Regions from separate parts of the Halobacillus sp. AWH4_228 genome, predicted to be linked through region 3. Evidence: riboswitches for the same ligand, from Rfam matches in the RefSeq annotation. Region 3 holds a riboswitch; each other region holds the start of a gene.
The links. Region 3 has a riboswitch for S-adenosylmethionine ahead of msrA (peptide-methionine (S)-S-oxide reductase MsrA). Riboswitches for the same ligand answer to the same signal wherever they lie in the genome.
Positions count from the first base shown of each region.

Region 1: another riboswitch for S-adenosylmethionine. It lies ahead of ACXADP_RS19595 (PLP-dependent aspartate aminotransferase family protein); the one in region 3 lies ahead of msrA (peptide-methionine (S)-S-oxide reductase MsrA).
Region 2: another riboswitch for S-adenosylmethionine. It lies ahead of ACXADP_RS06180 (methionine ABC transporter ATP-binding protein); the one in region 3 lies ahead of msrA (peptide-methionine (S)-S-oxide reductase MsrA).
Region 4: another riboswitch for S-adenosylmethionine. It lies ahead of ACXADP_RS04550 (acetyl-CoA C-acyltransferase); the one in region 3 lies ahead of msrA (peptide-methionine (S)-S-oxide reductase MsrA).

Region 1 is NZ_JBSWTE010000001.1:3,797,666-3,805,592, forward strand. Features, by position in the region: gene acsA (acetate--CoA ligase) at 1-79, opposite strand, end outside; gene ACXADP_RS19580 (ABC transporter ATP-binding protein) at 92-805, opposite strand; gene ACXADP_RS19585 (ABC transporter permease) at 824-1,660, opposite strand; gene ACXADP_RS19590 (aliphatic sulfonate ABC transporter substrate-binding protein) at 1,673-2,656, opposite strand; gene ACXADP_RS19595 (PLP-dependent aspartate aminotransferase family protein) at 2,677-4,455, opposite strand; SAM riboswitch class I at 4,589-4,697, opposite strand; gene ACXADP_RS19600 (trans-sulfuration enzyme family protein) at 4,774-5,919, opposite strand; gene ACXADP_RS19605 (NUDIX hydrolase) at 5,978-6,577, opposite strand; gene ACXADP_RS19610 (hypothetical protein) at 6,688-6,870, shown strand; gene ACXADP_RS19615 (hypothetical protein) at 6,974-7,927, shown strand, end outside.
Region 2 is NZ_JBSWTE010000001.1:1,256,307-1,264,233, forward strand. Features, by position in the region: gene ACXADP_RS06155 (arsenate reductase family protein) at 1-233, shown strand, start outside; gene gcvH (glycine cleavage system protein GcvH) at 318-701, shown strand; gene ACXADP_RS06165 (toprim domain-containing protein) at 830-1,177, shown strand; gene ACXADP_RS06170 (thioredoxin family protein) at 1,187-1,495, shown strand; gene ACXADP_RS06175 (TlpA family protein disulfide reductase) at 1,628-2,047, opposite strand; SAM riboswitch class I at 2,146-2,246, shown strand; SAM riboswitch class I at 2,411-2,524, shown strand; gene ACXADP_RS06180 (methionine ABC transporter ATP-binding protein) at 2,603-3,628, shown strand; gene ACXADP_RS06185 (methionine ABC transporter permease) at 3,621-4,289, shown strand; gene ACXADP_RS06190 (MetQ/NlpA family ABC transporter substrate-binding protein) at 4,313-5,155, shown strand; gene ACXADP_RS06195 (carboxymuconolactone decarboxylase family protein) at 5,222-5,587, shown strand; gene ACXADP_RS06200 (YuzK family famiily protein) at 5,814-5,954, shown strand; gene sufC (Fe-S cluster assembly ATPase SufC) at 6,194-6,973, shown strand; gene sufD (Fe-S cluster assembly protein SufD) at 6,992-7,927, shown strand, end outside.
Region 3 is NZ_JBSWTE010000001.1:3,258,393-3,266,319, reverse strand. Features, by position in the region: gene ACXADP_RS17025 (Na+/H+ antiporter NhaC family protein) at 1-1,399, shown strand, start outside; gene ACXADP_RS17020 (DinB family protein) at 1,683-2,165, opposite strand; gene ACXADP_RS17015 (AIM24 family protein) at 2,352-3,044, shown strand; SAM riboswitch class I at 3,184-3,304, shown strand; gene msrA (peptide-methionine (S)-S-oxide reductase MsrA) at 3,427-3,900, shown strand; gene eutH (ethanolamine utilization protein EutH) at 4,446-5,561, shown strand; gene ACXADP_RS17000 (peroxiredoxin-like family protein) at 5,587-6,240, shown strand; gene ACXADP_RS16995 (DUF4190 domain-containing protein) at 6,281-6,535, opposite strand; gene ACXADP_RS16990 (ribonuclease H-like YkuK family protein) at 6,571-7,053, opposite strand; gene ACXADP_RS16985 (hypothetical protein) at 7,429-7,659, opposite strand; gene argS (arginine--tRNA ligase) at 7,735-7,927, opposite strand, start outside.
Region 4 is NZ_JBSWTE010000001.1:916,241-924,167, forward strand. Features, by position in the region: gene ACXADP_RS04530 (sodium:solute symporter family transporter) at 1-141, opposite strand, end outside; gene ACXADP_RS04535 (Zn-ribbon domain-containing OB-fold protein) at 237-659, opposite strand; gene ACXADP_RS04540 (thiolase family protein) at 656-1,816, opposite strand; gene ACXADP_RS04545 (acetoacetate--CoA ligase) at 1,816-3,759, opposite strand; gene ACXADP_RS04550 (acetyl-CoA C-acyltransferase) at 3,780-4,934, opposite strand; SAM riboswitch class I at 5,006-5,113, opposite strand; SAM riboswitch class I at 5,182-5,286, opposite strand; gene ACXADP_RS04555 (lactonase family protein) at 5,689-6,732, shown strand; gene ACXADP_RS04560 (TcaA NTF2-like domain-containing protein) at 6,925-7,927, shown strand, end outside.

The DNA.
Region 1 (7,927 bases), 540 kb from region 3:
AATGAAATGGAGCGCCTTCCCTCCATTCGCGTCCGACTTGGTAGTCTCCCTTCTCCGGAGGGATTGTCGCGTTTGTCATAGATGTACCTCCTTATCGTTTCGTAAAGTCCAGTTCCTTGAGGATCTGCTCTTTCAATTCACCTAGAACGGCATCGCCACGCTTTCTCGGCTTCGGCCTCTGGATGAACAGTTCCGACTCGATCTGTCCCGGCTGCCCTCTCATGATGACAATGCGGTCACACAGATATAGAGCTTCATCAATATCGTGAGTCACAAGGAGTGTTGTCGTATGGTGTTTCTCCCATATAGAAAGCAGAAGGTCCTGCAGCTGCATTTTCGTAAAAGCATCCAGGGCACTGAAGGGTTCATCAAGGAGAAGGATGTCAGGCTGGCTGAGCAGCGACCTTGCGATAGCAGCCCGCTGTGCCATACCACCGGATAAGTCCTTTGGATAATGATGTTCAAACCCCTTTAATCCTACAGTTTCTATCAGTTCCAAGGCGGGCTCCTTTTTGGACGGCCTGGAAAAACCGAACGTGACGTTGTCAAGGACATCCAGCCACGGCATCAGACGCGGTTCTTGAAACATCATCCCAAAGGCACTCTCACGGTTTTCAGACTTTGTCTGGATGCTCCCTTCGTACTCCTGATCCAGACCGGAAAGAACACGAAGAAGCGTACTCTTCCCACATCCACTCGTGCCGAGCACTCCGACAACTTCTCCTCTTTTTACCTGTAAATCTATATTTTCAAATCCTGTCGTTCCGGATTGGAACGTTCGTGACACTTGATTGACTGCCAGCACATGGATCGTTCCTTTCTGTCAGGCATTTTCTAAATTATCCTGCCACTTCAATGCTCTCGTCTGTATTCTCTTCAATATTTCATCCGTAACCTTGCCGAAAACAGCAAAGAGCAGGATGCTTCCTATAACAAGGGCAGGGGCAGACGTATTCTGACCGTACACCATCAAATAACCAAGTCCCTGGCTGGCACCCAGCAGCTCAGCGGCCACTACGAACATCCAGCCGAGGCTGAGACCGCTCCTGAGACCAACGATGAAAGATGGAAGCGCGGCAGGAAGAATGATTTTTTTAATCTGCTGCAGACTCGTAAAGTGATAGATACGCCCGACTTCGATCAGTTTACGATCGACTCCCTGAATGCCTGACGTTAAATTTAAATACACAGGGAAAAATACCCCTACAGCAACAAGCGTAATTTTCGACGCTTCACCGATGCCGATCCAAAGGACGAACAAAGGCACCCAGGCAAGCGATGGGATCGCTCTAAGGGCCTGGAGCATCGGATCAAGCAGCTGACGGGCGATCCGGCTGTACCCTGTAGCCGCCCCCAGTACAACAGCCGCGGCCAGACCAGCAAGAAATCCTGCAAAAACACGGTAGAGGGTGATGCTGATGTGCCCCCACAATTCCCCTTCCTGTGCCATGCCGGTCATTTCTTCAACGACAGCTGTTGGAGAAGGAAGCAGGTAAGGAGCCACCCATCCCGCCCGGGAAGCTGTTTCCCACAGAATAAGGATGAGCACCGGGAGGACCAGCCCTAACAACGCCCCTCCCCACTTCCTTTTAGGAGCCGGTTTGATTTTCGTTCGCTGCACAGCTGGTGATGAAACAGCAGCTTCTGTACGACTGGACATCGTTGGACCTCCTTATTCAATCACTTCTTCTGCAAATTCCGGCCGGACAAGATCTTCCGTCAACTGATCAATATCCACATCCGGTTTGATCACTTCTTCTTCCTGAAGGACCGTGCCGGCTCCTTGAATCGTTTCTTTTAAAGCAGCTCCCGGAACAGGATCCGACAGGTCGTTGCGATCCAGGCTTTTCTTCGCTACCTCAAGATCGAGATTGGCTTCCTCGGCCAGAATTTCAGCGGCTTCATCCGGGTGTTCTATCGTCCACTCCCGCGCTTTTTCGTAGGCTTTAATCACATCTTTGACGACGTCAGGATGGTCATCCGCAAACGCAGAGCGGACGTTCAACGTTCCGTACGTATTGAATTCAGGCGTACGGTAAAACAACTCTGCCCCTGCTTCCAGTTCATTACGTGCCATGTGGGGATCAAGCCCTGCCCATGCATCGACATTGCCGGAGTTCAAGGCAGAAGCCCCTTCGGGATGCTGCAGATTGACAAGCTCAATATCATCCACACTCAGTCCGTGGTCCTTTAAAGCACGAACAAGAAAAATATAAGGGTCGGTTCCAAGCGTGGCGGCGACTTTCTTCCCTTTTAAATCCTCTACAGTAGATATGCCAGAATCCGGATTCGTGACTAAAGCCGTCCATTCCGGCTTGGAATAGAGATAGACGGATTCTACAGGAGCATTATTCGCTTTAGCCATCAACGCGGCTGCTCCGGCTGTAGAACCAAAATCAACGCTGCTTGAATTCAAAAACTCAAGCGCCTTGTTGCTTCCCTGGCTGAGCACCCATTCCACTTCGATGCCCAGTTCTTCAAACGCTTCCTCGGCCCATCCCTTTTCTTTCAAGACCAGACTGGTTGGAGAGTAGTAGGCATAATCAAGGGTTACCTTATCCGGCTGATCCTCCTGACCTTCGGCATTACTTGAACAACCGGCAAGCCCGATGGCGGCCGCTGCACTGAGGACAGCTATGGCTTTTTTCCAATTCATCTTTTTACCCCTTCCCCTATTTAAATTTCGCATGCGTACGTATCTATGCTTCCGCGCAGCCGCTGTGCTTCTTTGTAGGTACAACGGTTATGGACAACTTCCAGACCTGCTTCACTGGCAATTTCCGCTGCTTTTGGAGAAATGACACCTTCCTGGAGCCAGAACACACCAGGCTGGATGTCCGCTGCTTCCCGGGCAATCTCAATGGCGGCCTCAGGGCTGCGGAACACCTGGACGACGTCGATGCTGAATGGGATCGATCTCAAATCCGGGTAAGCTTTCTCGCCAAGCACCTCCTCCTCCCGAGGGTTCACCGGGACGATCTGATACCCGAGCCGCTGCATTTTTCTTGCGAGTCGGTGACTCGGACGGGAAGGCTTTCCACTGAGACCGACGACAGCCAGGCGTTTCGGACGTGTTTCTCCTCCTTCTGTAATCTTCGCAGAGCTGAGCGCCCACTTGATGACACCTTCATCATTCTCTGTGATTGCCCGCTTTCCGGAATCATTGCCTGTTGCCTTGGCAATGGCCCGATCCAGGTCATTGATTAAATCCTTGCTGGATTCGAGTCCGATGGAAAGACGAATCAGCTCTTCCGTCACTCCGGTCGCCGCAAGCTCTTCAACAGAAAGCTGCTGGTGGGTCGTAGACGCCGGGTGGATGATCAGAGATTTCGCATCGCCGACATTGGCGACATGGGACCACAACGAGATGTTGTTGATCACCTGACTCCCAGCTTCTCTGCCTCCTTTGATTCCAAATACGACAATGGAACCGTAGCCGCCCTCTAAATATTGATTGGCCAGTTCATGGGCCGGATGGTTTTTCAAGCCGGGGTAGGAAACCCACTCCACATCGGGGTGTTCCGCCAAGTATTCAGCCACTTCCCGGGCATTATCTGAATGACGTTCCACCCGCAAATGTAGCGTTTCAAGTCCCTGGAGCAGAAGGAAAGCGTTCTGCGGACTGAGGCAGGAGCCAAAGTCACGAAGCAGCTGAACCCTGAGTTTTGTAATGTAGGCGAGCGTGCCGAAATCGGCTGTATAAACGATCCCGTTGTAGCTCGGATCCGGCTCTGTGAAAACAGGGAACTTTCCATTGCCCCAGTCAAACTGCCCGCCGTCGACAACGACGCCGCCGATAGCTGTTCCATGGCCACCAATCCATTTCGTGGCCGAATGGACGACAATGTCAGCTCCGTGTTCAATCGGACGGCACGTGTAAGGTGTGGCAAACGTGTTATCGACGATCAATGGAACCTGATGTTCATGGGCAATGGCGGACACCTTCTCAAAATCAAGCACGTGAAGACTCGGGTTGCCGATGGTCTCAGCGAAGACGGCCTTCGTATTCTCATTGATGGCCTGTCTGAAATTGTCCGGATCGACCGGGTCAACAAAATGAACATTAATGCCATACCGCGGTAAAGTGTTGGCGAATAAATTATAAGTTCCGCCGTATAAATTGGATGCTGCCACGACTTCATCTCCTGCACCAGCTACATTCAAAATGGCCAGTGCAATGGCGGACATGCCTGAAGCCGTCGCTACCGAGGCTACTCCGCCTTCCAGAAGAGCCATGCGTTTTTCGAATACGTCCACCGTCGGATTTCCGAGCCGGGAGTAAATATTCCCCGGTTCATCGAGGGCAAAAAGGCTCTGGGCGTGATCGGTATCATGAAACACATAGGATGTGGTCTGGTAAATCGGAACGGCCCTTGAACCGGTCGTAGGATCTGGTGACTGTCCACCGTGCAGAGAAATGGTATCAATATCGTAGCCTTCAAAAGAGTTGGTCATTGTATGGCCTCCTAAAGTTTATTATTCTCATCATTTTAATCAGTTTTAAAAAGAAACTGGTCCTTACAGCGTCTTTATCCATGCAAAAAGCCCTCTTCCATATAAGAAGAGGGCTGAACGTGCTGATATCCTCCTCTTATCTACCAGATCCATGATCTGTAGGACTTGGCACCTTTTCAAACCGATGTTTGAAGGTTGCCGGGCTTCACAGGGCCTATTCCCTCAGCCGCTCTTAATAAGAGTACTAGTTATTTAATTTTGATTATGTTGTGAATTATAGCTGACCATCTGCATCAATGTCAATAACATTCTGAATTTTTATTTTATTGAAGCGTCAATGGTTCTTTTCAGCTGATGAATGATATCTTCATCGCTCTCAATTCCTATGGATAAGCGGATGACGTAATCGTTCACTCCGATTTTTTCACGTTCAGTTTCTGACAGAGCCCTGTGCGACGTACGGACAGGGTAGGACACAGTTGTCTGGACACCAGCGAGTGTCGGTGCAATTTTGATCCATCCAAGAGATTTGAAAAAGGCTTCCACATCCACGCTCTCATTGAGCTCGATGGTAACAATCGCTCCATGACCACGTTCAGATACGTATTCAGGATAAAACACCTTTTTAACCCCAATATGCTCCCGAAGTGCCTCTGCAACACTTTTTGCATTCGCAGACTGTTGTTTCATCCGGAGTGCAAGGGTTTTGGCTCCTCTCTGGGTCAACCAAGCTTCAAACGGACTTAAATTTGCTCCAAGAGTCACGATTTTCTGGGCTGCTTTGGAAATCAATGCTTCCGAACCGGCAAGGACGCCGCACGTGACATCACTATGACCGCCTATGTATTTCGTTGCACTGTGCACAACAAGGTCCACTCCATACTGATAGGGCTGGACAAGATAGGGGGTGGCGAATGTATTATCCACCATCGTCTTTATGCCGTGTTTTTGAGCGAGACTGCTCAGACCTTTCAAGTCTTCCACGCGTAGGAACGGGTTGGAAATCGATTCCGTATAAAGCAGATGGGTATGAGGCTGGATGGATTTCTCCACCTCGTCCAAATTGTTAAAGGATACCATGGTGACGTCGATTCCGAAGGATGGCAGTTCTTTAGTCAGGAGTTTGTGCGTACCTCCATACACATCTTCTGCGGCTACAATATGGCCTCCGGGTTCAACAGCCGCCAGAATGCCTGCAAGGATGGCTGACATTCCTGAGGAGGAAGCGACTCCAGATGGAGCACCTTCGAGCTCAGCAACCGTTCCCGCAAGTTCATCGGTATTCGGATTTTTTTCTCTTGTATATAAGTATGGACTTTCCCCTTCATAGTAACTTTCCAGATGGTCCAGGTCCTTGAAGGTAAAGGCGGATGTCTGATAAATCGGTGTCGTCTTGCTGTTATGCACCTGTGATTGATCCTGTTTATGGTGGACAATTTTTGTTTCAAAGCTTGGGTGTGTCATTCGTCGACTCCTTTCTGATCACTTAATCAAAAATTATATCGATGGAGAGGTGTTATTGTCAAAGTTTTTCGACATATTCAGACAAAGCCTTCAGCAACTGGCTTTGATAGGCAGGGGTATGAGGAACAAATGATTCCGCCTTCATAGTTTCTGATTCCCCGGTGCAAATCGAAACACCTGCAGCCACTTCCCTCTCTCCCGTCATTAAGAAGGATAACTGATCCAGAGGGATGGCAAGAACGTCAGCCACTTCAACTCCCACCGGCATATCCCCGCCAGGCCAATGATAGAAAAACAACCGGCAGATTTCCCGGTCCACCTTGTCTTTCCCAATCAATTCCTCCTTCACATATCCTGCCGGTGTTAAAGCAGAACGTTCCAGTGACAGCCCCAATTCTTCCTGAATTTCGCGCAGTCCCCCTTTCATCAATCCCTCTCCTGCTTCGATGTGTCCGGCGGCCGTTATATCATATAAGCCGGGATAATCTTCTTTATCAAAGGCCCTTTTCTGCATCAGCACATGCCACTTTGTATCGATTTTATTTACAAACCAGCAGTGAAACGTTTCGTGCCAGTCTCCATCTCTGTGAACCTCCCCGCGTGCCTTAACACCCGTTTTTTCTTCCTTTTCATTAAAAATATCCAGCATTTCCTCCATCTCTTAAGCCCCTCTCCCTATATACGGATCTTTCTGTGATTACGATCTATGATATCCAGAAGTTTAATTTAACAGCAAGGAGGAAATCTTAAACAAAAGGAGGTGGAACGATGAGCGAAAAGAAAACACGCCGCGGCCGTGTCGAACGATCGAATGAGGCGGCAGAAGCTTTTAACCGGTCAGCAAAATTCAATCAGGCTTTCTCCCACGAGCCCCCGCAAGCCTTACAGGAAGATCATAACCATTCGGAAGGAGACTCCCTGCTCCATCATTACTCCGATGACGAAAAATGACCTGCGTTTATCCGCGGGTTATTTTTATGACCTCTCAAAAATATAGAAAATTCTGTTAGTATAGAAGGGAGCGTGACAAGCATGATGAAAGGGTGAATTCACCATGGGGGAAAACATAGGAAAATGGAAGTGGCTCATCATTGGCGCTGTCCTGACCCTTTTTGCAGGAGGTACATACATTTATACAGGTTCTCAAGACTCCTCCAAATTGGTTCACGAAGAAGACGGTTCCTTACATAGAAAAGCCAAGCCTGTCGATATGGAAGACGTTCCTGGCAGCTGGAAGGAAATCGAGTCAGAGGAGCGTCTTCACGAGTTTTTTGAAGAGCGCATTCCGGGCCTGGCCCTTGCACGGGAAGAAGGGCTGACCACAACAACCGAAGCTTCGGCTTCGCTGCCGGGACGCGACGGCAGGGCTCAGATTTACGAAGTGTGGCATGGGGAACAATTCATCCACTTCTTGTACCGTATTGATTTATCTGCCCTCGTTTCTGAGACGGAGGAAACGGAGGGGATCGGGAATATGCCGTCGCTGCATTCCATCCATATGAAAGCGACAGAGGATAACGGTGCCCAGACATTGGACCTCAGGCAGGATGGGGTTGGTAACCAGGAAGCTGTGATCTACGAAAACCGCCTGTATGGAGCAGTCTCCACCCCTCCGGTCAATGACCCTTGGGAACTAAATGATTTTGAGACGAAGGTTGAAGAGGTTAACCGGACGGTTCCCACATCCCTGACCTTTCAAATGGACGGCGAGACCTATGAAACAGAAGCCGCACCTGTTTCTTATGTATACAATGAGGAAGCGAATATCTTGAAAACATTCACCACCACCGGGACCTACGAAAAAGATGGTCTTGTCATTGAACCCGAAGAAGTCCAAGTCCGAGCATCCTATGGAAAAGTGAGAATGGCCATTGAAGATGAAGATGATGTGTTCAATCATACGATGAATTCCTACTTTAAGATGGACACAGGCGAGAAGATCCCGGTATTTCTCGGTTATGATCAGGAAGAGAACGCCGGCACTTATGAAGGGCGGTTTCAACCATTA
Region 2 (7,927 bases), 2.0 Mb from region 3:
TGAAGGACCTCACGGCCAGGAGTGAACGACCGGTTAAGAAATTTTTCAACACCAGTGGGAAGAAGTATCGGGAGTTAAACCTGAAGGAAAAGCTGAAAGATGCAGATGAAGAAGAAATGCTGCGCCTGCTCGCTTCAGACGGGATGCTCATCAAACGGCCCATCGTCACTGATGGAACAAATGTCACTGTTGGTTTCAAAGCCGATGAATTTGAAAACGTCTGGGGCCGATGAGCAGAACATTGGAAATAAAAGCAGAAGGCTTTTATGTTTATAACTGTCATTAAACAAAAACAAGAACTGTGGAGGTAATCGAATATGAGCTTACCAAAAGATCTACGTTATTCTCAGGAACACGAATGGGTGAAAGAAGAAGGAGAAAAAGTCAGAGTCGGAATCACGGATTTTGCTCAATCTGAACTTGGCGACATCGTTTTTGTTGAGCTTCCTGAAGTGGGAGAAGAACTAAAAACAGACGAGCCTTTCGGAAGTGTGGAATCTGTAAAAACCGTTTCCGAATTATATGCACCGATCAGCGGTAAAGTTGTAGAAGTGAATGAAGATTTGGAAGACAGCCCTGAGTTTGTGAATGAGTCTCCTTATGATAAAGCCTGGATGGTTGTTGTTGAACCAAGCGATTCTTCAGAAGTTGAGCAGCTGATGTCTTCTGAAGAATATGAAGCGATGATTGATGAAGATTAATCAAAACAAGTAAGCCCGTTGTACAGGCAGGACTGATGATTCCTTGTCTGACATGATCGTGCTTGATCTTAATCATGTTCAGACCATGCCATATGGCATGGTCTGTTTCTATATAGTAGGTGATGAAGATGGATGGAGAACGGATTTTGATTGTTGAAGGGATTACAGATAAGAAGAAATTGAACAAAGTACTGGATGAGAAAATCGAAATCATCTGTACCCATGGGACGCTCGGTATTGAGCGAATGGAAGAAATGATCTTTGAACATAACCTGGATGAACGATCGGTCTATATCCTTGTGGATGAAGATGATTCCGGTTTTAAACTACGGAAGATGCTGACAGAGGAACTTCCGCACGCAGAGCATATTTATATTGATAAAGCCTTTAGAGAAGTGGCGGCTACTCCCGAGCCGGAACTCGCCCGTGCCCTGTTAAGCCGTCATTTCAGCGTGAAGTCGATGTATTTAATTTAGGAGGAAGCTTTGCAGAATTTAATACAAAATGAGGCAGCCTGGGTGCTGTCCTCGGATGAAAAAACGATGACATTTATTCACAGCCCTTTTTGCGGGACGTGCCACCTTGCCCGCAAGATGCTGATAACGTTGGAAGAGATGTATAAAAAAACACTATTCTCGGAAATGAACGCCTCTCTGCATCCTGCATTGATGGAACAATATCGAGTGGAAAGTGTTCCATGCCTCTTGATTACCCATAAAGGAGAAGTTCTTGAAAAGGTCTATGCTTTTCAATCCGTCCCACACATGTATGAAAAGATCATTCCCTATCTATAACCCGCCTTTATTCCCCGGGAAATGACAAGATAAAAACGGTAAAAAACCCGTCCTGCATAAACAGGGCGGGTTTTATTCATCGGCCGTATGACCAGTGATAAGCGGGTGGGAGGCCTTCCGCTGTTTTGATGATTAAACAATTTCCCCCAGGGACTGGACGATATCGAGAAAGGAAGCTTTATCACCGAACGATTCGTGGACCCTGCCTTCCTGATCTATGATAATAGTGGAAGGGACGCCCTTGCAGCCGAACGTATCGTATAAGCTTCGCCCATCATCAATCAAGGTAGGCTGGTTAAGAAATTTTTCAGCATATTCCTTTCCGGCATCAGGGCTGCGTTCACGACCGGGAACGTTAATCGTAACCAGCTCCACTTTTTCTTTGTCCATCGTTTCAAAGAGCTGCTCTTTTTTAGGTAAGTCTCTCCCACAGTCAGGACACCAGGATGCCCAGAAAGTCAGGACGATCACCTTTCCGAAATGGTCGCTCAGACGATAGGTGGAGGGCTGATTTATATAAGAAAGCTCAAATTGAGGAGCACGTTCCTTCATGATTTCATCTCCTTACTGTAAAAATATACCTGATTATTATCTTTGACGTCCGTATAGACTCCATGCTAACATAACATATAATTTCACAGCGACATCATAACTTATCCAGAGTGGTGGAGGGACTGGCCCTTTGAAACCCGGCAACCGGCAAAAGCACGGTGCTAAATCCTGCGGAGCGTAAAGCTTTGATAGATGAGATCCACTAAAGTCTCTTCTATTTTAGGAGAGACTTTTTTGCATATCCAGATGTTCTTCTTTTCTGAAAAGTAGCTCATTTATGTTGACACGCTGGTGGCAGAGTGCTAAAATCCACTTTGTAGTTATGAAATGAATTAAAGCAGTAATAATTTAATAAGCTAAAATCTCTTATCCAGAGTGGCGGAGGGACTGGCCCTACGATGCCCGGCAACCAGCAGGTGTAACCGACCTGTCAAGGTGCCAAATCCTGCAGAGCATAACAGCTCTGACAGATGAGAGAACAGAAGATACATTGTTATTGAAACGCCATTCTGTTCTCGAACAGAATGGCGTTTTTTGAATGGGAGGGAACACATCATGATTACAATTAAGGATCTTTCTAAAGTTTTTCAAACGAAGGATCGGGAAGTGAAAGCTGTTGATGGCTTAAGCCTTACAATAAATAAAGGGGAAATCTACGGTGTCATTGGTTATAGTGGAGCGGGTAAAAGTACTTTTATCCGGCTGTTGAACCGACTGGAGGATCCAACAGAGGGCAGCATCCACGTCGGTGATCAGGATTTAACGGGCCTCAGTAAGAATAAACTGCGTATCGCCCGCCAGGATATCGGAATGATTTTTCAGCACTTCAACCTGCTTTGGTCCAGAACGGTTTATGATAACATCGCTTTTCCGTTGGAAATTGCCGGTGTACCAAAGGAAGAACGGAGCAAAAGAGTGAACGAACTGATCGATCTGGTCGGTTTATCCGGCAGAGGAAACTCCTACCCATCCCAGTTGAGTGGTGGACAGAAACAGCGTGTAGGAATTGCCAGGGCGCTGGCCAACAACCCGAAAGTCCTCCTTTGTGATGAAGCGACATCCGCTCTGGATCCGGAAACGACAGACTCCATATTGGATCTTCTTGTAGACATCAATGAAAAACTCGGACTGACCATAGTTTTGATTACTCACGAAATGCATGTCATTCGTAAGATCTGTCATCAGGTGGCAGTCATGGAGCAGGGGAAAATCGTTGAAAAGGGAGATGTTCTGGACGTATTTCTTCATCCAGATCAGCCAGTGACGAAGAAATTCGTCGATCAGGTGATGGGTGATCAGGAAAAAGAGCACTCTCTGAAATTGATCAAAGATAAGTACCAGTCCGGAAAAATTGTCCGGCTGCATTTTGTAGGAGAGAGTACCAACCAAGCGCTGATCAGTGAGGTCTCCAGGAAGTTCGTCCTGGATGTGAATATTCTTCACGGGAAGATCACGCAGACGCAAAAAGGAGCTTACGGAACGATGTTTGTTCAGTTTGAAGGAGACGATGAGGAAGCAGCCCGGGCAATCGAATATATACGCTCGACTTCTGTGGAAGTGGAGGTGAACCCGGATGCTTAATGGATTACTGCCAAACGTACGCATGGAAGACATGATTACAGCAACAAATGAAACGTTGTATATGACTCTGATTTCCGTAGCCGGCACATTTATCCTCGGGATTCTGCTCGGCCTGCTGCTTTATTTATCTGGTCCGGGAGGGCTCTGGCAGAACAAAGTGGTCAATGCAGTGACAGCTTCTGTCGTAAACATTTTCCGTGCCATTCCTTTTATTATATTGATCCTGCTTCTGTTCCCGTTTACAGACTTCTTGATTGGAACGATCCGCGGTCCGAACGCAGCCCTTCCGGCGTTAATTATCGGAGGAGCTCCGTTTTACGCGAGACTTGTTGAGATTGCATTGAAGGAAGTGGAAAAAGGTGTCGTAGAGGCAGCGAAGGCGATGGGGGCTAAATCATCAACGATCATCTTCAAAGTCCTGCTGCCTGAATCCATGCCTGCCCTTATTTCAGGAATTACGGTGACCGCCATTGCACTGATTGGTTATACCGCCGTGGCGGGTGCGATTGGTGCCGGTGGTCTTGGAGACTTTGCTTATTTCTACGGTTTCCAGCGTAGTAATTTTGATGTGGTCTTCATTTGCACGGTGCTTATCATTATTATTGTGTTTATTTTCCAATTCATCGGTGATTATGCTTCCCGTAAATTGGACAAAAGATAAAAAACAAAAGGGAGAGATTATTCATGAAAAAAATCTGGACAACAGCGGTTGCGCTGTTATTCGTTCTTGTTCTTGCCGCCTGCGGTTCTTCTGAGGAAGATTCCTCCAGCGGTGAAGGAAATACGGAAATTACAGTAGGAGCAACAAGTGTTCCTCACGCTGAAGTTCTTGAAGAAGCAAAGCCGCTTCTTGAAGAAGAAGGGATCACGTTAAATATCGAGGAATACCAGGATTACATCCTTCCAAACCAGGATTTGGCCGAAGGACGTATTGATGCAAACTATTTCCAGACGATTCCTTATATGGAACTTCAAGAGCAGGATAATGATGATTACGATTTTGCCAATCTCGGCGGGATTCACATTGAGCCGATCGGTGTGTACTCCCAAAAGTATGACAACCTTGAAGACGTAGAAGAAGGTACCGAGTTCGTCATGAGCCGTTCTGTATCCACCCACGGTCGTGTATTGACACTTCTTGAAAAAGAAGGGTTGATCAAACTGGATGAGAGTGTAGAAAAAGTGGATGCCACGGTCAATGATATTGTCGAGAACCCTAAAAACCTTCAGTTTGATACCGGCGTGGACGCAGCCGGCCTTCCTGAAGTGTACAACAAAGAGGAAGAAGTCCTTGTAGCGATTAACACGAACTACGCGATTGAAGCGGACCTTGTACCAAAAGATGATGCGATCATCCTTGAAGGGACAAACTCCCCTTATGTGAACGTCATCGCTGCTCAAAGCAAAGACGAGGACAACGAGGCACTGAACACGCTAGTGGAAGTCCTGCGTTCTGAAGACATTCAAACCTTTATTGAAGAGGAATACGAAGGAGCAGTTATCCCTGTTTCCGACGATTCTGAATAACGGATAAAATAAGTGACTGCGGTTGATACTAACCGCAGTCACTTATTATTTATGGGAGGTTTTAACATGCAGGATCAGAATATGACGTGGACGCAGACATATTTACACGATTATAAAGAAGGAATGGGTGTCTTTGCGGAACACATGCCTGAAGTCGCCCACCAGTTCAGTCAATTTTCCCAGGAATGTTTTAAAGCCGGAGAGCTTTCACAAAAAGACAAGCAGCTGATGGCTCTCGGAATCAGCATCGTGGCCCAGGATGAATACTGTATGATCTACCACACCAAAGGCTGTGTCGATCAGGGAGCTTCGGAAAGAGAGATCATGGAAGCTTGTGGAGTCGCCGCAGCTTTTGGAGGCGGAGCAGCTCTCAGTCAAGCTGTTACCCTTGTCCAGGACGCCTACAGTGATTTAACGAACAACGTTAACTAATTGAATTATTAGAAAATTAAAGAAAAAGTAATGTATTAAATGGAAATGCAATTATTAAACGCTTACATCGGTCCGCGGGTCCGCATATGAATGAAAATGCGGTTTCAGAAGATTTTATACAGGGTAGAGGTTTGTGGTAACCTAAATTGTGTAAATAATCTGAAAGGGTTGATTCGTTATTAATGACCATCTGCAGTTGAATTTCACCGCTGAAATGGAAAAGGCAATGCATCAGGCTCACAATACGAGTTATGCGGAGTACAGCCGTAGACTGGACACTCGGCTGGAAGTAGAACAAAAGCGTCAGCGTGAATTCGAACAAACTCAGAAAATGCATGCCCAGGTGGACCGTCAATTGCATAGATAATGTTTAGGAACGAATCAATCAGGTGGCTTTAGTCACCTGATTTTTTCATGTTATACTAATGTAGGAAAGTGAGAATGAACATGTATCAATGTCCAGGTTTCCCTCTCCTTTTACCAGTGGGAAAAAGTTGATTACAAATAAAAAATGATTTAAGATTATAATGAGAATAAATTGAGAATGAATGTTTGTTTTCAGTCTGACTGGACATTCGATAATAATAGATACTGGAGGTATACATTATGGCAGGATCAACATTAGAAATTAAAGATCTTCACGTAGAGATTGAAGGTCAGGAAATCCTTAAAGGTGTAAACTTAACAATCAACGGCGGTGAATTCCACGCAGTTATGGGACCAAACGGAACAGGTAAGTCCACGTTGTCCTCTGCAATCATGGGTCATCCGAAGTATGAAGTAACCAAAGGTGAAATCATCCTTGATGGTGAAAACGTACTGGAGATGGAAGTAGACGAGCGTGCGAAAGCCGGCTTGTTCCTGGCCATGCAGTACCCGAGTGAAATCAGCGGTGTAACCAACTCCGACTTCCTGCGTTCTTCCATTAACGCTCACCGTGAAGAAGGTGATGAAATCTCTCTTATGAAATTCATTAAAGAGATGGACAACACGATGGATACACTTGAAATGGATAAGAACATGGCTCAGCGTTACTTGAACGAAGGTTTCTCCGGTGGTGAGAAAAAACGTAACGAAATTCTGCAGCTGATGATGATTCAACCGGCGATTGCCATCCTGGATGAGATTGATTCCGGCCTGGATATTGATGCTCTTAAAGTCGTTTCCAAAGGGATCAACGAAATGCGCAACGACTCCTTCGGCTGCCTGATCATCACTCACTACCAGCGTCTATTGAACTACATCACTCCTGATAAAGTACACGTGATGATGCAGGGTCGTATTGTGAAGTCCGGTGGTCCGGAGCTTTCCCAGCGCCTTGAAGAAGAAGGATACGACTGGATCAAGCAGGAGCTTGGCATCGAAGACGAAACGGTCAACGCGTAATAAGATAGGAGGGTAACCATGACAGTAGAAGTCACACTACCATACGACAAAGAGTATGTTACAAACTTTTCCCAGGGTCTTCAGGAACCTGAATGGATGAAGAACCTTCGTCTAAGTGCTCTGGAGAAATCAGAATCTCTTCCATTACCAAAACCAGATAAAACCAATATATCCAAATGGAACTTCACGGAATTCGATCATCACGTAACGAGTGATAAGATTGAAAATCTTGACGATCTTCCAGTTGAAATCAAGGACTTTTTAGATCAGGAAAAAGAACAGCAGAACCTTGTAATTCAGCGTAACCATACCGTTGCCTATGCAGCGATTGAACAGCAGCTGAAGGACAAGGGTGTCATCTTTACAGACATGCTGACAGCTGTCCGTGAGCACAGCGATCTCGTTGAAAAGTATTTCATGAATGATGCGGTGCACGTGGACGAACACCGTTTGACTGCGCTGCATGCGGCTCTAGTGAACGGCGGGATTTTCCTTTATGTTCCAAAGAACGTTCAGATCGAAGAACCGATTCAGGCGATTTTCTGGCAGGAGGATCCTAAAGCCTCTCTCGTTAACCACATTCTTGTTGTGGCAGAGGAAAACAGTTCTGTTACGTATGTGGAGAACTATATTTCCCACAATAAAGAAGAAAAAACTTCTTCCAACATTGTGGCAGAAGTGATCGCTAAAGACGGAGCGAAGGTTTCCTTCGGTGCGGTGGATAACTTCGAAGCCGGAACGACAGTTTATGCGAACCGCCGCGGTGTAGCCTATCGTGATGCAGTGATCGAATGGGCTCTCGGCCAGATGAATGAAGGAGATACCGTCTCTGAAAACATCACGCATTTGATCGGTGACAACTCCCATTCCAATGCGAAAACAGTAGCCATCGGCCGTGGAGCGCAGAAGCAGAACTTTACAGCGAATATCACCCATTTCGGAAAAGGGTCGGAT
Region 3 (7,927 bases):
CGGGGTATTTGCTGCAACGATTCCTTTGGTTTTCTTTATCATTTGGGCCATTGTCTTAAGTGTGGCAGGCCTTGTTACAGAGCAGGGGCTTGTCTTAGGAATTGTGATTGGAATCGGCCTCGGTCTGTTCTTTACTAAATCGAAATGGTCAGATTATGCGCAGAGTCTGATTACAGGGATGGCTCAGCCGGTAGGGATCGTTTCGATCATTGCCTGGTTCTGGGCCGGCATGTTTGCAAATATGCTGTCTGCCGGAGGACTGGTGGATGGTCTGATCTGGTTCGGCTTCCAAACAGGGCTGGAAGGTGGAGCTTTCGTCGGTATTACGTTTCTGCTCGCCGGCTTATTTTCCACAGCCGTAGGAACTGGATACGGTACGGTAGCCACGTTCGGTGTGCTTATGTATCCAGCTGGTGTCATATTAGGAGCGGATCCGGTGCTGCTTGTTGCAGCGATTTTAAGTGGAGCTGTATTCGGGGATAACCTGGCGCCTGTTTCTGACACAACGATCGTCTCTGCAACGACACAGGAAGCGGATGTCCCTGGAGTTGTCCGTTCCCGTTTTAAATACTCCATGGCGGCTGCTGTTCCGGCAATGATTCTTTTCATTGTTTTCGGCGGCGGTGGGGAACAAGGAAGCCAGCAGGTGATCAATGACCTGCAGAGCCAGGTGTCACCCAACGGTCTGTTGATGCTGGTGCCATTTGTACTCGTTCTTATCCTGGCGCTGAGAGGCCAGCATCTTCTGACGTCCTTATCATGGGGGATTCTTGCATCCGTGGCTTTCATATATTTGAGTGGCATATCCTTAAAGGAAGTGCTGTATATTCATTTTAATGAAGCAGGGGACCCTGTGATTGAAGGGGCCCTAATTGATGGAATCAGCGGATATTTCAATATGGCTGTTTTGATCCTGTTCATTCTTGCGGCGGCTTACATGCTTGAAGTAGGAGGGACGATGGAAGTGATTAAGAACTTCTTCCTCCGCATCATCAATGGTGTAGTCCGCAGAGCTGAACTCGCCATCTTTGGTATTGTAGCTTTCTTGAATGCCTTCATCACAATCAACACAGCGGCGGAAATTGCAGCGGCTCCGTTTGTGAGGAAAATCGGGAAGGAATTGAATATTCATCCATACCGGCGGGCCAACTTCCTGGATACAGTGACCTCTTCCCTGGGGTATATTTTCCCTTGGAGTGGTGGTGTCCTGCTTTCCTGGGCCACGGTTCAGGGAGCGGCAGACAAGTATGACTTCCTCCCCGTCGTTTCGCCTGGTGAAGTATTCCCGTATGTGTTCCAAGGATGGCTCCTTCTGCTTGTTATGCTGATCGCAGCATGGACAGGATGGGGGCTCCGTTACACCGGGAAGAACGGCGAAGAAGTGAAGCCTGAAAAGTAAACAGGATCGTCAAAGATAGAAAAAGCGCAGAGATTCGTCTCTGCGCTTTTCAACTGTAGACAAGAGACTTGACTTGCCATCCAGTGGATCTGTAGGTGGTGTGCCTGGTCACGTTCCACTTATCGGCGGATACTTACCGCGGGCACGGCCTCGGTTCACTTGTATAGGAAGACCACCCAGCCAAGTTCCTCCGCAGAAAGGGAGTGGTCTCAGTTCCTGAAGGCCCGATAAAAAGCGGGGAATTTCAAGCCAGAGATTTACCTCTGCGTGTTTTTCTACGGGTTTATAAAGCTTCCACAGTTTCTTTCATTTGATCAAGGTGGCGGAGTTCGTGCCAGCCGATGAATTCAATCCACTGCACCAAGTCCATGTCTCCGAAAGCGGGGTGGGGAAACACACGGTTCTTCAATGTTTCTTCATCTTTGTTATGAATGAGGAATAACGTAGCTTCCCTTGTTTTTTTCAATCCATCCTCGGCTTCTGCAATCGTTTGGAACGTACCTTCAGGCCGGACGGACTCAGGGGCTTCCACCTTGTAGTCCCTTTCCGTCGTCCGGTGGATCGGTTTTTCGGAAGTCTGCTGGATATCTCCCTGCTTTACTGCCTGCTTGATCTGGTAGACGACAAGTTGTTCCATCAGGTACAGGTGCTCCAGAATTTCAAGGACCGACCATTTTCCTTCCCCGGGCTTCTGTGCTGCCATTTCGTCAGAGACGGAATGGGCATACTCCAACAGCTGTTTTCTTTTCTCATCAAGACCATACATAAACAGGTCCTCCTCGTCCTTAGGTTGTTTGAATAGATCAAATAGAATCATCATTCCCCTGCCAGGTGGTGATGAAACCTTTCCTCCATTGTAAACGTAAAACGATAGACAAAGGTTTCATAAATGGTCTAACCCACCCCGGGGTGTGGTATAGAACTATAACCTACATAAAAGGAGGAATCTGTCATGGCAGACTATTCGATTGAGGAGTTTATCAGGGCGACGAAACAGGATGATTCAGAAAATGATTATTTTGAGCTGGAAACCCCGCGTATTCTCGAGGTGAACCTGATGGATCAGGTCTGGGCGAAATCCGGGGCCATGATTTCCTATAATGGGAATATCAAGTTTGAGAGAGAAGGGATTCTGGAGCACGGTGTAGGAAAAATGTTCAAGAAGGCGTTGACGGGAGAAGGCAGTTCGCTGATGAAAGCGACAGGGCGCGGACGTTTGTATCTCGCTGATCAGGGGAAAAAGATTACGATTTTTGACTTGGATAATGAAACGATAACAGTAAACGGCAACGACCTTCTGGCTTTTGAACCGAGCATCGACTGGGATATCAAGCTGATGAAAAAAGTGGCCGGGATGGTTTCCGGCGGTCTGTTTAACGTGACCTTGAATGGCAGCGGACGTGTGGCTGTCACCTCCCATTACGAACCACTGACATTGCTCGTACGCCCGGGAGAACCGGTTATTACGGATCCTCATGCGACCGTAGCCTGGTCCGGGCATTTGGAGCCGAATTTCAAGACGGATGTAAGCTTTAAAACGTTTATCGGACGGGGAAGCGGGGAATCTATTCAAATGCAGTTCGAAGGAGATGGATTTGTCATCGTCCAGCCGTATGAGGAGATTTATACAACCGGCAGTCAGTAAGACTTTTCTTTTGCGTGGACTGGCATAGTCATGCTAAAGTGTGAATACAATGATGATACAAAAAGAATCATCATTTATCCTTTACTTCGTTACTGAAACGTAGTATATTGATAATCAACATTAAATAAATAACGGAAACTTCTTATCCAGAGAGGCGGAGGGACTGGCCCTTTGATGCCCGGCAACCATCGAATCAATCCACGGATTGACGAGAACGGTGCCAATTCCTGTAGGATGAACACCATCCTAAAAGATGAGAGGATCGTACGGATTGATACGAACCCCTTTTCTTATGTGGATAAGAAAAGGGGTTTTTTGCATATCAGCATACCCGTCATGGCTCTCGATAGAAGTTGCGTTAAAGGAAAGGGAAGATGTAGATATGGCAACAGCAATTTTCGGCGCAGGATGTTTTTGGGGAGTAGAAGCATTTTTTGAGAAATTCGAAGGGGTAACGGCAACAACCGTCGGTTACATCGGGGGACATCTCGAAAACCCTTCCTATGAAGAAGTGAAACAGGGAAATACCGGTCATGCGGAAGCTGTCCGTATCGAATATAATCCTGCTGTCATTACGTATGCCAAACTGGTCAATATCTTTTTTGAAGCTCACGACCCGACACAGGTAAATCGTCAGGGCATTGATGTAGGACATCAATACCGTTCAGTGATCTTCTATACAGATGCAAGCCAGAAGTACATTGCAGAAGAGAAAATCAAAGAATGGAGTGCCAAAGGCATCTTCAAGCGTTCAATCGCTACACAGGTGGAAGAGGCTTCCTCTTTCTTTGAAGCAGAAGAGCATCACCAGAAGTACATTCAAAAACATGGCTCCGCAGCCTGTTCCATCGGCTGATGAAAAGCCCCTCACTGAGGGGTTCAGCTTGTAGAGAAACCCCTGTTTCTTTACAAGCTTTTTTCTTTCTTCCCGAAAGGAGCGGTGCCCTTTCCGCGGACGAGCGAACGAGCTTCCTCGCAACACCCACGCTCGGCGGTCTCGGACCACTCGTTCTTCCGCAGGAGTGGAAAGGGCACCGCTCCTTGGGAGTTCTCTAACATCGAACAAGACTCTCCTTCACCCCGCTCATCCTTGCTGGATGGAGGAGAGGCTTGTTCATATTCCGGCAGCCAGCCGTTATCAGCGTCTGTTCTTTTCCTTTTTTTCCACGCAAGTGCGCAACAGCGCAGCCCGTGCCGTTCTTTTGAATCTGAGAACCTGCGTAGGGCGTGCCCGCGGCATTCATATACCGATAAGCGGAAAGTGGCCCTTCCCACGACTAATGGACAACTCTAACTGGTTAACACAGGATTTTTCTATAGCCAGAGCCCCTCAGTGAGGGGGCTTTTTTTATGGGGGAAAGTTCACTAGAATGGAGGAGATGAAGAGAGGAGGGAGAGGCTGTGTTGAATGATATCATCCTTATGGTCATGTGCGCCTTTATGGTTCTTGGAGCTCTTGATTACTACATATTGAATCACCGCCTTGCCTTAGGATGGCGTTTTTATGAAGCCTTTATGATGATGGGTCCTCTGGCCTTGTCCATGGTGGGGATCATCTCTCTGGCCCCGGTGCTGTCCAGATGGCTCGCGCCGGTCGTCACTCCATTGTTCCAGGCTGCAGGAGCTGATCCTTCGATGTTTGCTTCTATGCTGCTTGCCATTGATATGGGGGCTTATCCTCTGGCGGAATCGCTCGCGGCAGACAAAGGAGCGGCTGTTTTTTCGTGGGCTCTGCTTGGGACGATGATGGGCCCTACGCTTGTGTTTACCATTCCAGTTGCCTTGACCGTTGTAGCAAAAAAAGATCATCCTTTTTTCGCAAAGGGAATTCTTGCAGGAATGGTGACGATTCCAATCGGTTGTTTCATCGGCGGGTGGACAGCCGGCTATGAACCGGGGTGGATGCTTAGAAATCTGCTTCCGGCCATGATTCTATCCCTTTTCATCGCCGCCGGTCTCTGGCTCTTCACAGCCTTGACCATTCGTCTGTTTTCCTATTTCGGCAAAGCGGTCGAAATCATTATTATTTCAGGGCTTGCTCTCATCATTATTGAAACGTTAACAGGTATAACGGTTCTCCCCGGTATGGCTCCGTTATCAGAAGGGATGCTCATCGTGGGTAAAATCACTGTCACACTTGCAGGGGCTTATCCGCTGGTGGCGTTTATCAGCAGGCACGGCGAAAAAGTGCTCACCCGTGCGGGAAGACGTCTCGGGATGAACGCGGTATCGATGACAGGATTCATCGCATCGCTTGCTCATCATTTGCCGATGCTTGCCGTCATGAAGGACATGGACGATAGAGGGAAGACCATCAATGCGGCCTTTGCAGTCAGCGGAGCATTCGTATTCGGAAGCCACTTCGCATTTGTGGCCGGCGTCCAGCCGGACATGATACTTCCGGTGATCGTGGGCAAATTAAGTGCAGGTATTCTTGCTGTGAGTTTAGCCCTGATTCTAACGAGACAAGACGTTTCATTTTATGAAGAAGAAGATTCTTCGTATAATGAAGATTGAAATTGATCATAAAGGAGTTTTTCAAATGACGACAGATATGCGCAGACAATTTGACCAATACATCGAGAAATTCAAACAGAATGCCTCCCAGGAAGTTCAGGACAAAATGAGCGACGCCATTAATGAATTGGAAGCCTCTGAAGAGGGGAACGGTCTTTCCAAAGGAGAAAAAGCCCCGGACTTCATCCTTCCAGATGCCAAAGGTGGTCAGGTTCAGCTTTCCGAACAGCTGAAGCAGGGTCCTGCTATCGTAACTTTCTACCGCGGCGGCTGGTGCCCTTACTGCAACATGGAGCTGCGTGCCTATCAGGAAATCATGGATGATATTCATAATGAAGGAGCTCAGCTGATTGCTATCAGCCCGCAGACGCCGGATCAATCCATGACTACTCAGGAGAAAAACGACCTGGAGTATCACGTTTTGAGTGATGTTGGAAACAAAGTTGCTCAGCAGTTCAACCTTGTTTATGAGCTCCCGGATTATCTTGTAGATGTGTATAAGGATAAAGGATTGAATGTAGACAAGCATAATGGAGACGATTCCTGGACGCTTCCAGTATCCGCTACCTACATCATTGATACAGATGGTACGGTTGTATACGAATATACAAAATCTGACTATAAAGACCGTGCAGAACCTTCTGAAGTTCTCCAAGAGCTGAAAAAAGTAAACGCATAAGTCCAAAAAGATGCCCTCCATGGATGTGGAGGGCGTTTTTTTATGAGTGGAAAAATCCGAAAAGGTAGAAGCCGGCTGCCAGCATCAGCAGGACACTGACCTGGATGCAGATGCCAATGATGGAACAGATTTTTCCTGCCGTCGCAAAGTGCCGGCCGTTTTCTTTTTCCTCCTCTTCGCTGCGTAAGAAGGCATTGGCCATCACGATGCCGATGATGCCTGTTATTAATCCGGCGAGAGGGAGGAAGATGGACATGATGCCCAGTACGAGGGATGTCACAGCCTTTTGATACATAGAATGCTCCTCTCCTCCAAACAACCTTAGGGAGGTTATTTGGTATATCGGTTCGCATAGCTGCTGGCGGCGATTGAGTCGGGCTTGATTTTTGGTTCCATCCCAAGGGATTCAATCCTGGCCACCATTTCATTTACATACACTCTTGTCCGGTTCCGGTCACCGGAACCTATATCAATGTGTCCTTCCATTGTAAATGTCGCACCTTTGTAGATGTGAGGGAGGACAATATCAATTAACTCATTTTTCCGTTCTTCTGTAAAAAGGGAGGCAACCCGCTCTGTTAAAGATGTTTCATAGGAAATCCGCTCATGCAGGGTAGTCATTTCCCTGGGGATGACTTCTTTGCGGTAACAGGCCCAGGCCCCTTTTCCTACCCGCTGAATGACGACTCCGGTAATAAACAGCGTGCGGGAAGGGTGGACTTGTGAATCTGTTCCTACCATTAAACGGTAATTCCCGACAGGCTCCCGTTTCATAAATGTTAAAATATGTGAGAACACTTCTGCAAATCCCATTTTTTTATGCGTGAGGTTTTGAAACAAATCGAGCTGGTGCACATGTGCCATCTCCTTTTTTATTTCTAGGCAGTGGAGTGTGGGGGATAAGTGTATTCCCTTTTTTCTCCTTGGGCAATCCTTGATTGTCCTGCCGTGAAACTGTCTCCATCCAAGCAGCTGTGACCATTCTGTTATTAGGATATTCATAGACCTGCTTGAAAGATAACATGTTTTTAAATAGAGTATGTGTGCATTCTGCGCAATTTATGTAAAAAATAGTCAATGTGCAGAGGAAGGGGAGTGAAAGGACTGGATAACCTGGATCCATATCCTGCCCGTTGGAGAAAATGCATGGCACTGGAAAAAGGGCCCTGGTGGTGAGTGAAACAGGCCCTAGAAAATAAAAATCCAGCAAAGAATAATAGTGATCACAAAAGTGATCGCGTAGATCGTGGAGAGTAAAGGAATGCTTCCTTGATCTTTTTTATCGGATTTCAAGTGCTGCAGATCCTCTTCCGGGGTCAACTGGTTTTCCGACTTGTCCATGTTTTTGGCAATGACAACCGTACTGACCAAAGCGGTAATCGACAAAACAATGATGATGGCATAGTACAAAGGATACATTGAACATCCGCCCCCTGATTAAAGTCTTACCTTCATTATAATAGAAAGCGGGCGGATGTTGGAAATGTTCCTGATTTACATATGTTCCGGCGCAGCCATTCCAAGCAGACGCAGCCCTTCCTTCAGTACGACGGCAAATGCGTAAACGAGCGTCAGGCGTTCCTGTTGGGAAGCGGAGCCGATAATTTTTGATTTGGCATAAAAGTGATTGAATGTTCGGGCAAGGTCCAGCAGGTAACGGGCAATTTTAGAGGGATCATTGGTCGTA
Region 4 (7,927 bases), 2.3 Mb from region 3:
CACTTTTCCGCGGGCGGTGGCAAAGCCGGCCATCGACTGGCTGTGCGCCCGGCCTTTTTTACCGACCCACGTCACAGCGGCAAAGTATACAGCTAGTAAAAGAATGACGGTCCATAGTAATACGCTGGAGCTTGTAAGCATCGGTTAACGTTCTCCTTTCTTCGTCGTGTAGAAATTCTTCCATAGGATTAATCCGAGCAGCCAGAATAGAGCCACTGCGATGAAGTACGTAAGGATCATGGGGTTTCCTCCTGTTTTTTAAAGAATGGCAAGGGGTGCGGACCGACGTCAGTAATGTCGATTTCGACGTTCAGGTTATGAGTTAAGGCGTCTTCTTCTACCAGGACGTGCGTTAATAAGGAAGGTCCTTCTTCAAGGGCGACGACGCCGACGACATAAGGCGTATGGGCCTGCCAGGCGGGATGTCCCGCACGGTGGATGACGCTCCAAGTTTTCAACTTTCCTCGTCCGGATGCTTGTTTCCATGTTAACGAATCATGAAAACAGTGGGGACAGTGTGCGCGGGGATAGAAGACCCACTGCTCACACTTGTCACACTGCTGAAGGCTGAGATGTCCGGCCTGGATGCTCTCCCAAAAAGGCTGGCTGATGGGGGTGATCGTTGGACCGGGCAGTGAAATATTTGGCTGCTGGCTCATTGTTCTCCTCCTAACACGAGGGCTGTTGTTTCGCTTAATGTGGCGCCGTTTCCTGTCACAAGGGCCTGTGCGGCATCCGGGATTTGACGGTTCCCGGCTTCGCCTCGCAATTGATGGACGGCTTCTACCACATGGGACATACCGCCGGCCAGGTCGGCCTGGCCGAAGCCCAGCTGGCCGCCGTGGGTGTTTAATGGATAATCCCCGTCATGGCCGAAGCTGTGGTTTTTGACGAACTCTCCGAACTCCCCGGGCTTACACAATCCTGCACTCTCCAGGGTGATGGCGACGACGCTCGTATAACAGTCATACAAGGAGAAAAGGTCGATCTCTTCCACGTTTGTCCCGGCTTGTTCCAGCGCTCTTGGAATGGAAGCGTGGAAGGGCAGGGCGTCCAGGTCTGGTGCCTGACTGACCGCGCGGTGGGTGATTTTTTCCCCCGCTCCTTTCAGATAAACCGGCTTATGCTTCCCTTTCACTGCTTTCTCCGGAGAAGTGACCACAACGGCTGCTCCCCCGGCCACAGGCATGACGATTTCCAACATGTGAAGCGGATCGGAAATCATCGGAGAGGCAAGAATATCTTTAAGGTCGAGCGGCTTATTATAAAAAATCGCATCCGGGTTCAGCTGGGCATTTTTTCTGTGCCACCAAGCGATTCTTGCAAAGTCTTCCTGAGTGGATCCGTATTCTTCCATGTGCTGACGTTTTAGCAGGGCATAGGAGGTATTCGCTCCGGAAGCCCCAAAAGGTACATCAAATTCGCGGATCGGATTGCGGTTGGGAGAGCGTAGTGTTTCCCCTTTTTCATTTTTGTTTGCCAAAACACAGACGACGGTTTTACACATGCCTGCCTGGATGGCTGCGGCTGCTCTCCAGATCATCCCCGGCCCTGTCGCTCCGCCGAGATCGACGGTGTTGGACATCGTGGGATCGATGCCTAAGTATTCGGAAACCGTCGCCGGCACATGCTGCGGCGTCTCCCCGACTTGAGGTCCGACGAGGAGGCCGTCGATGTCATCCTTGGAAAGGCCGGCATCCTGGACGGCGAGGCGGACGGATTCTGCGATCAAGCTTAAGGTGGTTTTTCCTTCTGAATAACGGACGGGCTTCAATTCACCGATGCCGGTGATCGCCCCTTGGATGGCGGTGGTCATTACATGAACGTCCTTTCTGAGAGCTGGCGGAACGCCTGCAGACTGGATGGGTTGCGCAGAGAAGCTTCATTCTTCACTTCTTCTCCCAAAGCGGCTGTTTTCGCTGCTCCTTCGACTCTTTTTCCATTGATAGTGTGGGGGATTTCCTCCACTTGATAAATCCGCCTCGGAACGTGGCGTGGAGAAGCCTTCTTCCGGATCTGCCCGCGGATGTCTTTCGCCAAGTCTTCCGTCAGCTGCTCGGTCACGATACAGAGAACGATTTCTTCATCATGATCCTTCGGGGATCCGAATACGACGCTGTCTTGAATGTCCTTGATATGATCCACGACCCCGTAGATTTCTGCTGTTCCGATCCGGACGCCGCCGGGATTCAAGGTCGTATCCGCCCGTCCATAAATGATGAAGGACTGATCGATGGTTTGTTCAGCTAAGTCCCCGTGTGTCCAAATCCCCGGGCGCTTGGAGAAGTAGCTCTTCCTGTAGCGTTCGTCGCCGCCTTCACCGAAGAAGGTGAGCGGCATACTTGGGAATGGTTTCGTACACACAAGGTCGCCTTTTTCTTCGTAGACCGATGCGCCGCGCTCATCCAAGACGTCCACCGCCATCCCCAACGCTTTGCAGGCGATTTCGCCCTGCTTCAGAGGGTGGACCGGAGAGCCCATTACGAAACAGCCGATGATTTCGGTGCCCCCGGAAATGGAAGCGAGGAACAAATCCTCTTTGATGGTTTGATAGATCCAGGTGTACTGCTCGGGTGCCAGGGGAGCCCCGCACGACTGCACACTTTTCAAGGAGTGAAGCGAATGACTGCTTTTCAAATCGACGCCTGCTTTCATCAATGTGTCTAAATACTTCGGGCTTGTGCCGAAATGGGTAATGCCGGCTTCATCCGCAATGTCCCACAAATGGGTGAGGGATTCCTTTCTTACGGGAGAGCCGTCATACAACAGGATGGCGGCTTCACTGGCGAGTCCGGAAACGAGCCACGGATACATCATCCAGGCGGTGTTGGTGTACCAGAACAACACATCATCCTGCTGGACATCACAGTGGAGCTGGTGTTCTTTTACATGCTGCAGGAGGGTGCCTCCGACAGAATGGACGATCGCTTTCGGAAGCCCCGTCGTTCCGGATGTATATAAAATATACAGGGGATGGTTAAAGGGAACGGGTTGAAACACTGGCTCTTCGGCTTCATTGCGGCAAAGCTCGTCCCAGGATAGAGTGGAAATGCCTTCGATCGACGTTTCTCCTCCGAACGTGACGACCGCGGATAGTCCTTCCAGATGCTCGGTTGTCTGTTTAATTTTATCTTCGATATCGAAGGGCTTCTGCTTATATTGATAGGAGAGTGCCGCGATTAATACTTTCGGTTTTACCTGACCAATGCGGTCGACAATTCCTTTTGTTCCGAAGTCCGGGGAGCAGGATGTCCAGGTGGCGCCTAGTGATGTCGTGGCAAGCAGAGCGACGAGTCCCTGGATATCGTTCGTCGTGATGCCGGCGACACAGTCACCTTCCTGAACACCCAATTGTTTGAACCCTTCCTGGGCTTTGGCAACGGATTGTTTCAGTTCCTGCAGCGTGATGCTTCGGGTGAGGCCTGCCTCATTCGCTTCATAGGCCGCGATCCGGTCAAGCGACCCGCGCAGCAGGTTTTCAGCGAAATTCAAGCGGGCGTCCGGAAACCATGCACTATCCGGCATCGAAGGACCGGGAACAAACACACGGTCTCCCTTTTCTCCAATGATCCCTGCGTAATCCCATACGGCTGACCAAAAATCGGAAAGGTGGGAAACGGACCAGCGGTGGAACCGATCATAAGGGAAGAGCGCCTGATTGGTATAGTCAGCAAAAGCTTTGATGTGCGACTGTTCGATGCGTTCGTTTGATGGTTCCCACAGGTAAGGGGAACGCTGAGCGGTAATGGGTGTATTCATGGGAATTGTCTCCTTTCGAATTATGAATGGGGAACGTCGATCAACAGGGCCATCCCCTGGCCGCCACCGCCGCAAAGGGAAGCGATGCCTTTCCCTCCGCCGCGTCGTTTCAGTTCATGGGCAAGCGTCAGAACGAGCCGGAATCCTGTCCCGCCTAACGGGTGGCCGAGAGCGATCGCGCCGCCGTTCACATTGACGCGGTCATAATCAATTCCGAGCTCCCGGCAGCTGGCAATCACGACACTGGCAAAGGCTTCATTGATTTCAAACAAATCGATATCGTCCGTGGTCAACTGGTGTTTGTCTAACAGCTTCTGAATGGCCTGTGATGGCTTCGTTTGTAAACTCGGATCCGGTCCGGCAATCTCTGACCAGTCGATGATTTCCGCCAGCGGCTGTTGGCCGAGGGCTTCCGCCTTTTCCTTCGTGGTAACGATCCCAACGCTCGCGCCATCCGTCATTTGAGAGGCATTGCCTGCGGTGATCGTGCCTTCGCGTGAAAAGGCGGGAGAGAGATTTGATAATTTTTCGGCTGTCGTCCCTTTACGGATGCCTTCATCTTCTGCGAGTCGTTCAGTAAAAGGAGCGATTTCCGGCTCCAGCCAACCATTTTTCTGAGCGTCCGCTGCCCGCTGCTGGGAAAGGGCGGCGTATTCATCCTGTTCCTCCCGGCTGATGTCGAAGGAGCGGTTCTTCTCATCGGTGAGAGCTCCCATCGACACATCACTCAAGGCGCACCACAACCCGTCGTTCAGTAAGGTGTCCTTCAGCAGGCTGTGACCAAGTCCGTTAGAAGCCCGGACAGGAGCGGTGTGAGGAGCGTTCGTCATCGAGTCGAATCCACCGACGATGTACAGCTCTCCTTCATTCAATCGGAGCCTGCGGGAGGCGTCGGTAATTGTAGCGATACCTCCCAAACAAACATTGTTCAGTGTGATGGCGGGTGTAGCGATATCCACCCCCGCTTGATAAGCGGCCTGTCTCGCAGGATTTTGGCCGCCCCCGGCCTGAATCACCTGGGCGAGCAGGACACCATCGGCTTGTTTCGCGTCCGGATTTCTCTCTAATAGAGCGCTCAGCGCATGAGACCCAAGTTCTGCTGCGGATTTCTTTTTCAAGGCCCCTTTCCACTTACCGAAGGGGGTGCGGATGCCGTCTAGAAGTACTGTCGTCATTTATGGAACAACTCCTGTTTTTATAATAGTAAGAGCCCTCTTCACAAAAATAAGAAGAGGGCTCTCGGCTCTTCTTATCTTCCAGGATCATCTCCTGCAGGAATTAGCACCTTTTCAAGCTGTTGCTTGATGGTTGCCGGGCGTCAACGGGCCAGTCCCTCTGCCTCTCTGGATAAGAAATAGGTATTCAATTGGAAACATATAAAACCTCTCTATCAAAGATAGAGAGGTTAGAGATTGTGGGCATCTCTTATCTTCCTGAGCATTCACTCAGTAGGATTTGGCACCTTGCTATCAATATAGCGGTTGCCGGGTTTCACAGGGCCAGTCCCTCCACCTCTCTGGATAAGATGTTCTTCCTTTATTTGGTTAAGTGCCATGTTAGCAGTATGAAGGAAAGGTGTCAATGCATTTTATAGAAAAGTGAGAAAATTAATTGTATTCTGTGACTGGTGGTAAACGTGCGAATGTCTTTGACAGCTGGGTTTGCCGATTCTTTCAATTCTAAGGGGATTTCACGAGAAAAATGAAGGCACCTATCAATTCATCCATCAGCCATTCTCCGATGGTTCCTGCGGATACCTAACGTTTCACTGATTAGATGATACCTTACAGGTAGAGCTGCTTTTAGATCTATGAGCAGAGATTTTAATAACTTTCGATATTCATAAATGGATAATGATTCAGCCTCTTTTGTCTTTATGAGATAATGGGTATGGTAATTACTGATACTATTCAATAAAGGAGTTTTACTATGCCGGAATATGTTGGTTACATCGGTACGTACACCAAACAGGAAAGTAAAGGCGTCTATCAGTTCACCCTGGATACAGACGCTAAGGAACTGAAAAATGTTCAGCTGGCTGCAGAATTGCAGAACCCTACGTACGTCACCGTGAGTGACGATCAAAAGAATCTTTATGCAGTTTCCAAAGACGGGGAAAACGGCGGTGTCACGTCCTTTTCTATCAATGCAGAAACGGGAGAACTCACAAAATTGAACGCTCAGACAGCTGCAGGATCTCCACCGTGCCACGTGAGTGTGGATCATTTGAACAACAATGTTGTCACGGCTAACTATCATACAAAAGAAGTGGTCTCCTACCTGACGAATGAAGATGGATCGTTGAATCCTGCAGTTTCTATCGTGGAGCATGAAGGGACCGGTCCTCATGAGCGTCAGGAAAAACCCCACATGCACTATGCAGGTTTCACCCCTGATGAGACATACGTCATTGCGATTGACCTTGGCAGCGACCGTGTCATCACTTACGCCGTAGACAATGGCGAGTTGAGCCAGGTGCAGGTGTTCAACACGAAACCGGGTTCCGGTCCGCGTCACATTACTTTCCACCCGAACAAAAAGTATGCCTACGTGATGACGGAGCTCAGCTCAGAAGTGCTTGTCCTTCATTATGATGAAAAGGACGGCAGCTTCACCGAGCAGCAGGCCATTGCCGCAATCCCTAAGGACTTTGATGAAACCAATGATGGCAGTGCCATTCATATTTCTTCAGATGGACAGTTTGTTTATGCCGGCAACCGCGGGCATAATTCCATCGCCGTTTACGAAGTCGATCAGGATACAGGGAAACTTACTTTTGTAGAGTGGACCTCAACAGAAGGGAACTGGCCGCGTGATTTCGTGATGGATCCTTCCGAGGAGTTCCTGATTGCGACGAATCAGAAGTCCAACACGATGACGTTGTTCGAGCGGGACAAATCAACCGGCAGGCTGACGCTTGTTCAATCTGATGTATTCGTGCCCGAGCCGGTCTGCGTGAAGTTTACAAAGTAAATAGAGGAATAGGAAAAGAGGGCGTCCCATGGAGGGATGTCCTCTTCTTTTTTATGGAAAAAGGGACAGTCATACACCCCCGGCCGTTTGAGTATAGTTAATTACTCCCCATTATATGGAACTAAATCAGGTGAAGGGAGGAAGGTACATAGCAGGCGGGGAAACACCTTCAAGGGCGAGGGAGGTCGCTGGATGGAAGTATGTAAACACTGCGATCATGAGATGGGCGGGGAAGAAACTTTCTGTACCGAATGTGGTGCACCCAAGGATGCTCCGCTGACCCGGTCGGAAGCAAAAGCGCCAAGACCACCGATGCCGCGGAAAAAGAAAATCACGCTGATCTCGATAGGGGCGGTTTTTGTTGTGCTGCTGACTGCTCATTTGATTTTGTCATCGATGCTTGACCCGACGACGAAGATTCGGGCGATGGATCGTGCGGTCACAGATAATGATGCGGCGGCTTTTGTAAGCGAGTTGTCCCTGGATGAAAAAGCATGGCTGAATGAGAAGGAATACCTGCAGTATTTGAAGGAAAACGACTGGGAGACCATCCGTGAGCAGATGCTGGATGCCGTCAGCGGACAACAGCGGTTCGATACCATCATCCGCGATGAATACGGCAGCCCGATTTTGTCTGTCAAAAAGACAGCCGTAATCCCTGGGATGTACAAGACGTATGAAATTGAAGCGGTTCCGACTGAGATCAGATTCTTAACGAACATGGACGAGGCTTCCTTTACAGTCGGCAAAGAAAAAATCACCGTGGAGAATGCTGGCGAGGACGAAGTCACGGTCAAAGCCTACCCTGGTCTGTATAAGGTGAAGGGGGAGGCATCGAACGTATATGGAAGTTTCAAAGAAACGTGGGAATACCAGGTGCTGGCGGAGGAATCGGATTATTATATGGAACTATATTTTGCAGGGACTACGTATGATGTCGATACCAACCAGCCGGAAGCGATTCTTTTTGTCAACGGAAAGAGTACGAAGAAGTCGCTGGATGAGCTTGGAGTCATCGGTCCTGTGCCGGACGGAAACAAGCTGGTCCTTCATGCGGAGTGGACAAACGATAAGAAAGAGGTGATCAAGTCCGGACAGGTCCGTACGGAGGATGGCGATTACTGGGGTGAATTGAGCTTTTATTTTGAAGAGGAAGAACTGGAGGAACCGGAGGAATCGGTCTTTGAATACGTAC